4 regions of the Bacillus sp. KNSH39 genome follow, and region 2 is predicted to be linked to each of the others. Evidence: predicted binding sites of a transcription regulator. Region 2 holds the regulator's gene; each other region holds the start of a gene.

Region 1 (2,210 bases), 1.4 Mb from region 2:
GTATTTATGATGAAAGGGAGAAGGATAAATGAGCATACTCGCAGAATATCGTTGGTATTTTTTAATTGGGGCAGAAATTGTATTTTGGTTATCAGCTATCGGTTTCTTTTTACTTCGCTACGGATTCCGTTTGAAAAAGGCGAGTTTTATTATGGGAATTGTACTCCTCGTAAATGAAGTGTTTATTTTAACTTTAGGAGTAGTGGACTATTATCAAACAGGAAAGTTCTCTAACTTTCAAATTATTACTGTAATTATTTTATTGTATGCAGTTTTCTACGGGAAAAAGGATTTGAAGAAGCTTGATATATTTGCACAAAAATCAGTTGCGAAATGGCGTAATGAACCGGCGCCTATTATTGAAGAACAGGTAGAATTAACAGGCATGGCCTATGCAAAGCAGGAAATAAAAAATTGGGTATTACATCTTGTTTTATTCGTTGGTGTGCACATATTCTTTTTCTTCGCGTATGGATTTATTCCATTTGAACAATGGGGTAATTGGTTAGAATCGGGAATCGTTTTAAATAAAGCTGCAAGTCGCGTGAGCCAAGTGTGGGCGATTGTATTTTTAGTTGATACAGCAATTTCATTTTCATATGTGATTTTTCCGAAGAAGGAGAAAGGAAAAGAAAAGCTACTTTCATAGTTGAAAGTAGCTTTTCTGGTATACAAATAATTTTTATAGGAGAGGATGACAATAGAAAAAAGAATCAGCTGTATATGTCTATTTCTCTTTAGTTTAGTAGCATGTTCACCATCTAGCACTACAATTGATAAGAAGAATGATGTCATTGTAAAGGGAGTAGGAACTTCCAATCTAGATAAATTCGAACAGTTCGTTATGAACGTTGATCAAGGGGAAGTTGATAAAATAAGAATTGTACAGTATACCGATGAAGGTGACCCGGTTTTTCAAACGTTAGAGCATAGTGGGAAAGATATCCTTTATGTGTTAGATAGTAGACAAGACAAGTTTGCTGGTGACCATAAAGGATTACATAAAGATAGTTGTAAAAGTATTGTTAAAGAGCAGCGCGAATCAGAAAGTACTTATCGGTTAACGGATTGTATGAATGAAGATGGACGCAATGGATATGACTTATTATATGTATCAAAAAAATAGAGTTAGTAGAGGAAGGAAGTATTTACTCCTTCCTTTTTCTATGTGTATATTGTCGAAAACTTTACCGAATATCTGTTCGTTTTTTTAGGTTTTTTATAGGTATTCGTGGTAAAATAATAATACAGATTTTTATGAGGAGGTCGGATTTTCTTGGAACGTCAATTTGAAATTGTCTCAGCGTATTCCCCGCAAGGTGATCAGCCGGTAGCTATAGAGAAGCTTGTAGAGGGAATTAATAGTGGAAAGAAAAAGCAAGTGTTGCTTGGAGCAACAGGAACGGGTAAGACATTTACGATTTCAAATGTCATTAAAGAAGTGCAAAAGCCAACACTTGTTATGGCTCATAATAAAACGTTAGCAGGGCAGTTATATAGTGAGTTGAAAGACTTTTTCCCGAATAATGCAGTTGAATATTTTGTTAGTTACTACGATTATTATCAGCCAGAAGCGTATGTACCACAAACAGATACGTTTATTGAAAAAGATGCGCAGATTAATGATGAAATTGATAAATTGCGTCACTCGGCAACGTCTGCATTATTTGAACGGGACGATGTAATTATTGTTGCGAGTGTTTCGTGTATATATGGCTTAGGTTCTCCAGAAGAATACCGCGAGCTAGTTGTTTCGCTTCGAGTTGGTATGGAAAAAGACCGTAATCAATTGCTTCGTGAACTTGTTGATGTACAGTATGGACGTAATGATATTGATTTCAAGCGTGGTACATTCCGTGTGCGAGGAGATGTAGTTGAAATCTTCCCGGCATCACTTGATGAGCATTGTATTCGAATCGAATTTTTCGGTGATGAAATCGATCGTATTCGTGAAGTAAATGCGTTAACAGGTGAAGTATTAGCAGAACGTGATCATGTAGCAATCTTCCCAGCATCTCACTTCGTTACACGTGAAGAAAAGATGAAGGTCGCTATTGAAAATATCGAAAAAGAATTAGAAGAGCGTTTAAAGGAATTAAATGATAACGGCAAGTTGTTAGAAGCGCAGCGTATAGAACAGCGTACACGTTATGATTTAGAAATGATGCGCGAGATGGGATTTTGTTCAGGTATTGAAAACTACTCCCGTC
Region 2 (2,210 bases):
GATGTAAAAGTAAATTCATCTGCTGGACAAATCGAAATGAGTGATGTGAAAAGTGATAGCGTAAGTGTTAGAACACTTGCTGGAGAAGTAGAGTTGAAACAAGTAACGGCTAAGAATGTGGAGGGATCGACAAAAGCTGGTGAGGTGAACTTTAAGAAGGTATTAGGGAAAGTGACCGCAAAAACAACAAGTGGGGAAATAAATATTCAAGATCATGATTCTAAGTATAATCTAGAAGCCAGTTCAACTGCGGGAGATATAGATATTACTTTATCGGAAAAACCACAAGATGCGGTAATTACTGGGCAAAGTGCTGCTGGAGATGTAACAATTTTTAATGAAGAAAATAAAAATGTAACAATTGGAAATGGCAGTAAAAAGATTAGCGGTAAAACGGCTGCGGGAGATGTGACGATTGAAACTCGTTAATAAGAAATAGAATGCATGGAAATCTATCAAAATACAAAAAGAAGATAATTACCTTATTTATATACGGTAATTATCTTCTTTTTGTTATTTTTAATGTAAATCACGATATACGCCAATTACTTTCCCGATAACTGACACTTGTTTTAAAATGATAGGTTCTAATGAAGAGTTTTCTGGTTGTAGACGGAAATGGTCTTTTTCTTTATAGAAACGTTTAACTGTTGCTTCGTTATCCTCTGTTAAAGCGACTACAATTTCACCATTATATGCAGACTGCTGTTGGCGAACAACAACTAAATCTCCATCGAAAATACCAGCTTCAATCATACTATCTCCAGAAATACGTAACATGAACACTTGGTCTGCTCCAGCAACAATACTAGCTGGAAGTGGGAAATGTTCTTCTACGCTTTCGACCGCTGTAATTGGTAACCCAGCAGTGACTTTTCCGACAATTGGAACTTGAATAACAGATTGTGTTTCCGTATCCATTCGGTCTTCACCTAAAATTTCAATGGCACGTGGTTTTGTTGGATCGCGTCGAATGTATCCTTTTTCTTCTAATCGTGATAAATGTCCGTGCACTGTAGAACTAGAAGCGAGGCCGACTGCTTGACCAATTTCACGTACGGAAGGTGGATATCCTTTTTCTTGTACTTTTAGCTTAATAAAGTCGAGAATGTCTTGCTGGCGTTTCGTTAACTTTTCCATGTTTTCTAACACCTCGTTTTCTTTCATTTTTCTTATTAATAAGTATAACATGTGAAAAAACATTCTACAAACATAAGTTCGAACAAATGGCGGATTTATGTTACACTATAGGGAAATAATAGGGAGAAAGAGGGGTTCAAAATGAATGCAATTATTTATGCACGTGTGAGTACAACGAAAGAAGCGCAAGAAACATCATTATTACGTCAAAAAGATGAATTATTGCATTTAGCTGAGCGCTATCAAATGAATGTTACTAAGGTGATTGAAGAGCAGGCTAGTGGATATACAATTGAACGTGACGGTATATTAGAGGTGTTGGATACAATTCGAGACGAACAAATTGATGTGTTACTTATACAAGATGAAACGCGTCTTGGTAGAGGAAATGCGAAGATCGCGTTAATGCATTGTTTACATAAAGAAGGCATAAAAGTATATACGCATACACATAATGGTGAATTACAATTGTCGGATTCTGATTCAATGGTATTAGATATTATTGGTATTGTTGAAGAATATCAAAGAAAGATTCATAATTTGAAAATTAAACGAGGTATGCAACGTGCAGTAGAAAAAGGTTATCGTCCAGAAAAAAATTTAAAAAATCGTCATTTAAGTGTAGGAAGAGAGAAAAAAGAAGTGCCAATTGAGGAAATTGTACGTTTGCGAAAAAGTGAACTCACGTTTGAAGAAATTGCAGCAACATTACGTGGATTTGGTCATAATGTTTCAAAGGCGACTGTACATCGTAGATATGTAGAGTATACGAAGCAATTGCTTGATAAAGAAGAGTAACTATTGTATGATAATAATCAGTTTTGATTAGAAGGGGGATTCGAGATGATTAATCACGAACTCGTTGAACGCATTAACTTCTTAGCGAAAAAAGCAAAAGCTGAAGGTTTAACTGAAGAAGAGCAACGTGAGCGTCAATCGCTACGTGAACAATATTTAAAAGGATTTCGTCAAAATATGTTAAACGAACTTAAAGGTATTAAAGTTGTTAACGAAGAAGGTACAGATGTTACACCGACGAAATTAAAAGCTTTAAAAAAGCAAGATAATGC
Region 3 (2,210 bases), 1.6 Mb from region 2:
ATTCGCAGCTTTCTTTGGCTACAAATTGAACCATACACCACAAGGATTTACTAATATTGATTCGGATTTTAGTAAAGTAAAGATTGCAGAAGAAGAGAAATCGGAAAATCGAAAAAAACTAAAATGGAATCTGGTAGGGAAGTATGGCCTCGTGATCCGAAAAAAGCTAAACAAGCTATTAAACAGGCAGAATTTAAATGTGAAATAGATGACACACATGAAACATTTGTATCGGAAGCCAGCCGAAAAAATTATATGGAGGCCCATCATCTAATACCGTTAAGAATGCAACATGATTTTGAAAATAGTTTAGATGTTGTTGGAAATATAGTTAGTATATGTCCGAACTGTCATAGGTTGATTCATTATAGAAGAGACAAAGATAAGAAAAAAGTTTTAGAACTTCTCTTTGAATAAAGAAAAGATTCTTTGAAGAAGTTCGGTATTGAGGTATTTCTCAAAGAGCTATTTGGATACTATGGAATTCTAAAATAAGAATATTCATAGCTATACGGAAGGTAGAATGTTTCATACTTAAACATAGGTATTATTGTGATGGAAATTTAAATTTCGTCATTTGAAAGTATCAATAATTTGTATTATTTTTATAGGGTTATATATTTTTCTTTTGCTCTGCTGTATAGCAGAGCTCTTTTTTTGTCGTACAAAAGCCACCTATATATGTGAAGTGCACCCCAATTGTTAGGCTGTGTCTAACAATTGGGGTGCACTTCAGTCCTGTCGGGCGGCTTCTTTTAATTTATATTCACCAATTCATCAAACTTAAACTTAGTATTCAAACCAAAAGCATCTGTACAATATATAGTTTTCGTCATCGGTTCAATATGTAATACATTTATGTACATGTCTTGCACCATTCCATCACGATAGTATGAGATATGTATTTCTTCTTCCTCGTGAAAAGATTGCATTAACGCTCTTTCTATTCGTTCCATAGTATCTTGTGTTAAAAAAGGTTTAGGTACTTTATATTGTTCCTCAAACATTCTATGTATTTCCTCGTATTGCTCCGGTATTGAAGCAAACGGATTCCATTTCACCATACCTCTTCCACGTACTACAGGAAAGCCGTTATATTCCATGATGTAATACCTCACGTTTGTTTTTTTAACGCCACTACAAACAAACGTGTGTTCTTTTTTGGTTTGAAATGGGACCATTTTGTTAACATGAATATTCAAAAATAATTTTTTCAAGTTAGAATATTCAAAAACTTATTTATGCAAACAAGCATGTCATGATAACATTTAACAAAAGGGGGTAGAAGTAGATGAGTGTTGACATTATTTCTAAAGAAGAAATCACAAAATTATTAAACGACTGGTATCAAGCTATGATTTCACAACGTGTATTACAGTCTCAGAAAATAAAAGAAGATATTGCAAATAAAATCAATAATATTAAGGAAGACCAAACAATATTAGTCTACTACGCTTTATTGAATGCACGGTATAAACTGCTAATTCGGGATATGGATAGTACAAAAGATATTCTGGACAAAATCGAGCCTTTACCAGAGTCTACAGAGACATTTTTAGAGTACTATCATCATTTATTTAAAGCAATTTACGCTATTAATAAAGCAAACCATAGTGAAGCAAGAATGCAATTTGAAAAAGCTGAAACGTTTTTAGAGTACATGCATGATGAAATTGAAAAAGCTGAATTTAATTATTGGCTTGCAGTCCATTACTATCACGTATTAAAACCGATCCTAGCAGTTCAATTTGCTACAAAGGCGAATGAAGTATTTTCAATTAGTCCAGGGTATGAATTAAAAACTGCAGCATGCTTAAATACTTTAGGAATGGCACACATTCGACTAAATGAATTCGAAAGTGCAGAGGAATATTTACTTTCAGCACTAGGTACCTTCCAAAAATCTAATGATGAACTTCTTATTAAACGAGTTAAGCATAATTTAGGACTTTTATACGCAAGTCAAAACATGCCAGAGTTAGCAATTAAACACTTAGAGGATTCATTAGAAAATAACGCTAAAACTATGTTTCTTTTAGCAAGAGAACATTTTAAGTTAGGTTATAGTCATATCGCTAATGAATATATTGAGAATGGCTATAAGATTAGCGACTTATGTTATCGTCATCATTTCCGAATTTTAAAAGCAGTACATAACTATGTACCGCAAGAAGAATTAGAAAATGTGGTTATAGAAGGTATTTCGTATT
Region 4 (2,210 bases), 720 kb from region 2:
CTTCTAGTGATACTTGCGCCATCGTTTGTTTTAAATCCGTACCTTTTGTTGCTGGAAGTTTTAAGTCATTAAAGATGATGTCACCGTATCCGAAGCTACCGTATACACGGAAGTTTTGTGGTGTAACTGCAACGAACATAAAGTTCTCATCTTTTGTTTTCTCTTTAATTTTTTTAGATAAAGAGTCTGCTTTCTTATCGTAGTCTGCAATCCATTTGTCTGCTTTCTTCTCTTCGTCAAATAGCTTACCTACTTCTTTAAACTTACCACGCCAGTCTTCTAAGTTTGTTTCTAGAACAACTGTAGGTGCAACCTTTTCTAGTTGATCATAAATTTTTAATTGACGGTTGTTTAAAATAATTAAGTCTGGTTTTAAAGCAGTAACAGCTTCTAAATCAACTTTAGGTGCCCAGTACCAACCTACTGCTTTTACTCCATCTAACTTGTCTGTTAAGTGATTTTGGATTTTATCTTTATATGTATTTGCTGTACCAACAGGTTTGTGTCCAAGAAGTAATAGTTCTTCTGTTGATCCAGATAAGTCAACAATTCTCTTTGGATTTACTGGAATTGTAGCTTCACCTTTAGCATGTTTTACAACTTTTGTTTTCGGTTGTTCTTTTGCCTTCGATTCTTCTTTTTGAGAAGAACAGCCAACGATAGAAAGAACAACGAGCATAATAGTAAATAAAATAAATAGCTTACGTTTCATCCTGATGTAACCCCTTTAATTAGTATTGATAATCATTATCGACTTCTGTATATTAAGGTGCTTTAACCTTTCTGTCAATGGAAAATAACAGAAGTTTCAAGTGGAGAACATTTGTTGGGGCAGTCTCGCTTTTCTATCATTAAATATGTTAAAATGGAATACATGATTTAAGAGGGAGAGATCGTATTTTGTTTGAATATGTTACAGGTTACGTGGAGTATGTAGGGCCGGAATATGTCGTAATTGATCATAATGGAATTGGTTATCAAATTTTCACACCAAATCCGTATGTATTTCAAAGAAGTAAGCAAGAAATCCGTGTCTATACATATCATTATGTGAGAGAAGATATTATGGCACTTTACGGGTTTAAAACACGTGAAGAGCGTTTATTATTTACAAAGTTGTTAGGCGTGTCTGGCATTGGGCCAAAAGGAGCTCTTGCAATTTTAGCTTCTGGTCAAACAGGACAGGTCGTTCAAGCGATTGAGCATGAAGATGAGAAGTTTTTAGTGAAATTCCCAGGCGTCGGAAAGAAAACAGCACGCCAAATGATTTTAGATTTAAAAGGAAAACTAGCAGATGTCGTACCAGATGCATTTGTTGATTTATTCTCAGACACAGAACGTTTTGATGAGAAGAAAGGTTCATCAGCTGAGCTTGATGAGGCACTGGAAGCTCTCCGCGCACTTGGATACGCAGAACGCGAAGTTTCTCGTGTTGTACCAGAGTTATTAAAAGAATCATTAACGACGGATCAGTATATTAAAAAGGCACTTAGTCTTTTACTAAATGGTAAGAGGTGAGTATAATGGACGAACGTCTCCTTTCAGGGGAATCTGCATATGAAGATGCGGATTTAGAATATTCATTACGGCCACAGACGCTCCGTCAGTATATTGGCCAAGATAAAGCAAAACATAATTTAGAAGTATTTATTGAAGCGGCGAAAATGCGTGAAGAAACGTTAGATCACGTGCTTTTATATGGACCACCAGGTCTTGGTAAAACGACGCTTGCGAATATTATTGCCAATGAGATGGGCGTTAATGTTAGAACAACTTCAGGTCCCGCAATTGAAAGACCAGGAGATTTAGCTGCTGTATTAACAGCGCTTCAGCCAGGGGATGTATTATTTATTGATGAAATTCATCGTTTGCATAGATCAATTGAAGAAGTATTGTATCCTGCGATGGAAGACTTTTGCCTTGATATTGTAATTGGAAAAGGGCCTTCAGCACGTTCTGTACGCCTAGATTTACCGCCATTTACATTAGTTGGAGCAACAACACGTGCTGGAGCATTATCGGCACCGCTTCGTGACCGCTTCGGTGTACTTTCAAGGTTAGAGTACTACACAGTAGATCAGCTTTCTGCGATTGTTGAACGTACAGCAGAAGTATTTGAAGTTGAAATCGATTCGTTAGCTGCATTAGAAATTGCAAGACGTGCTCGTGGTACACCTCGTATTGCGAATCGTCTTTTAAGACGTGTACGT

The links. The regulator LexA, encoded in region 2, represses DNA repair genes until DNA is damaged. The targets are predictions, from matches to a motif close to CGAACATATGTTCG.
Region 1: the regulator LexA is predicted to act here: its motif matches at 1,192-1,205, upstream of uvrB (excinuclease ABC subunit B).
Region 3: the regulator LexA is predicted to act here: its motif matches at 1,141-1,154, upstream of ACUL40_RS02770 (YolD-like family protein).
Region 4: the regulator LexA is predicted to act here: its motif matches at 817-830, upstream of ruvA (Holliday junction DNA helicase RuvA).

Annotation. Positions count from the first base shown of each region.
Region 1 is NZ_JBQXYO010000001.1:3,503,508-3,505,717, reverse strand. Features, by position in the region: gene ACUL40_RS18020 (MerR family transcriptional regulator) at 1-32, shown strand, start outside; gene ACUL40_RS18015 (hypothetical protein) at 29-649, shown strand; gene ACUL40_RS18010 (DUF4362 domain-containing protein) at 695-1,126, shown strand; gene uvrB (excinuclease ABC subunit B) at 1,277-2,210, shown strand, end outside.
Region 2 is NZ_JBQXYO010000001.1:2,107,053-2,109,262, reverse strand. Features, by position in the region: gene ACUL40_RS10640 (DUF4097 family beta strand repeat-containing protein) at 1-429, shown strand, start outside; gene lexA (transcriptional repressor LexA) at 520-1,140, opposite strand; gene ACUL40_RS10630 (YneB family resolvase-like protein) at 1,282-1,938, shown strand; gene ACUL40_RS10625 (DUF896 domain-containing protein) at 1,984-2,210, shown strand, end outside.
Region 3 is NZ_JBQXYO010000001.1:538,876-541,085, forward strand. Features, by position in the region: gene ACUL40_RS02765 (HNH endonuclease) at 124-417, shown strand; gene ACUL40_RS02770 (YolD-like family protein) at 756-1,103, opposite strand; gene ACUL40_RS02775 (response regulator aspartate phosphatase) at 1,292-2,210, shown strand, end outside.
Region 4 is NZ_JBQXYO010000001.1:2,826,902-2,829,111, reverse strand. Features, by position in the region: gene ACUL40_RS14435 (iron-hydroxamate ABC transporter substrate-binding protein) at 1-712, opposite strand, end outside; gene ruvA (Holliday junction DNA helicase RuvA) at 901-1,518, shown strand; gene ruvB (Holliday junction branch migration DNA helicase RuvB) at 1,524-2,210, shown strand, end outside.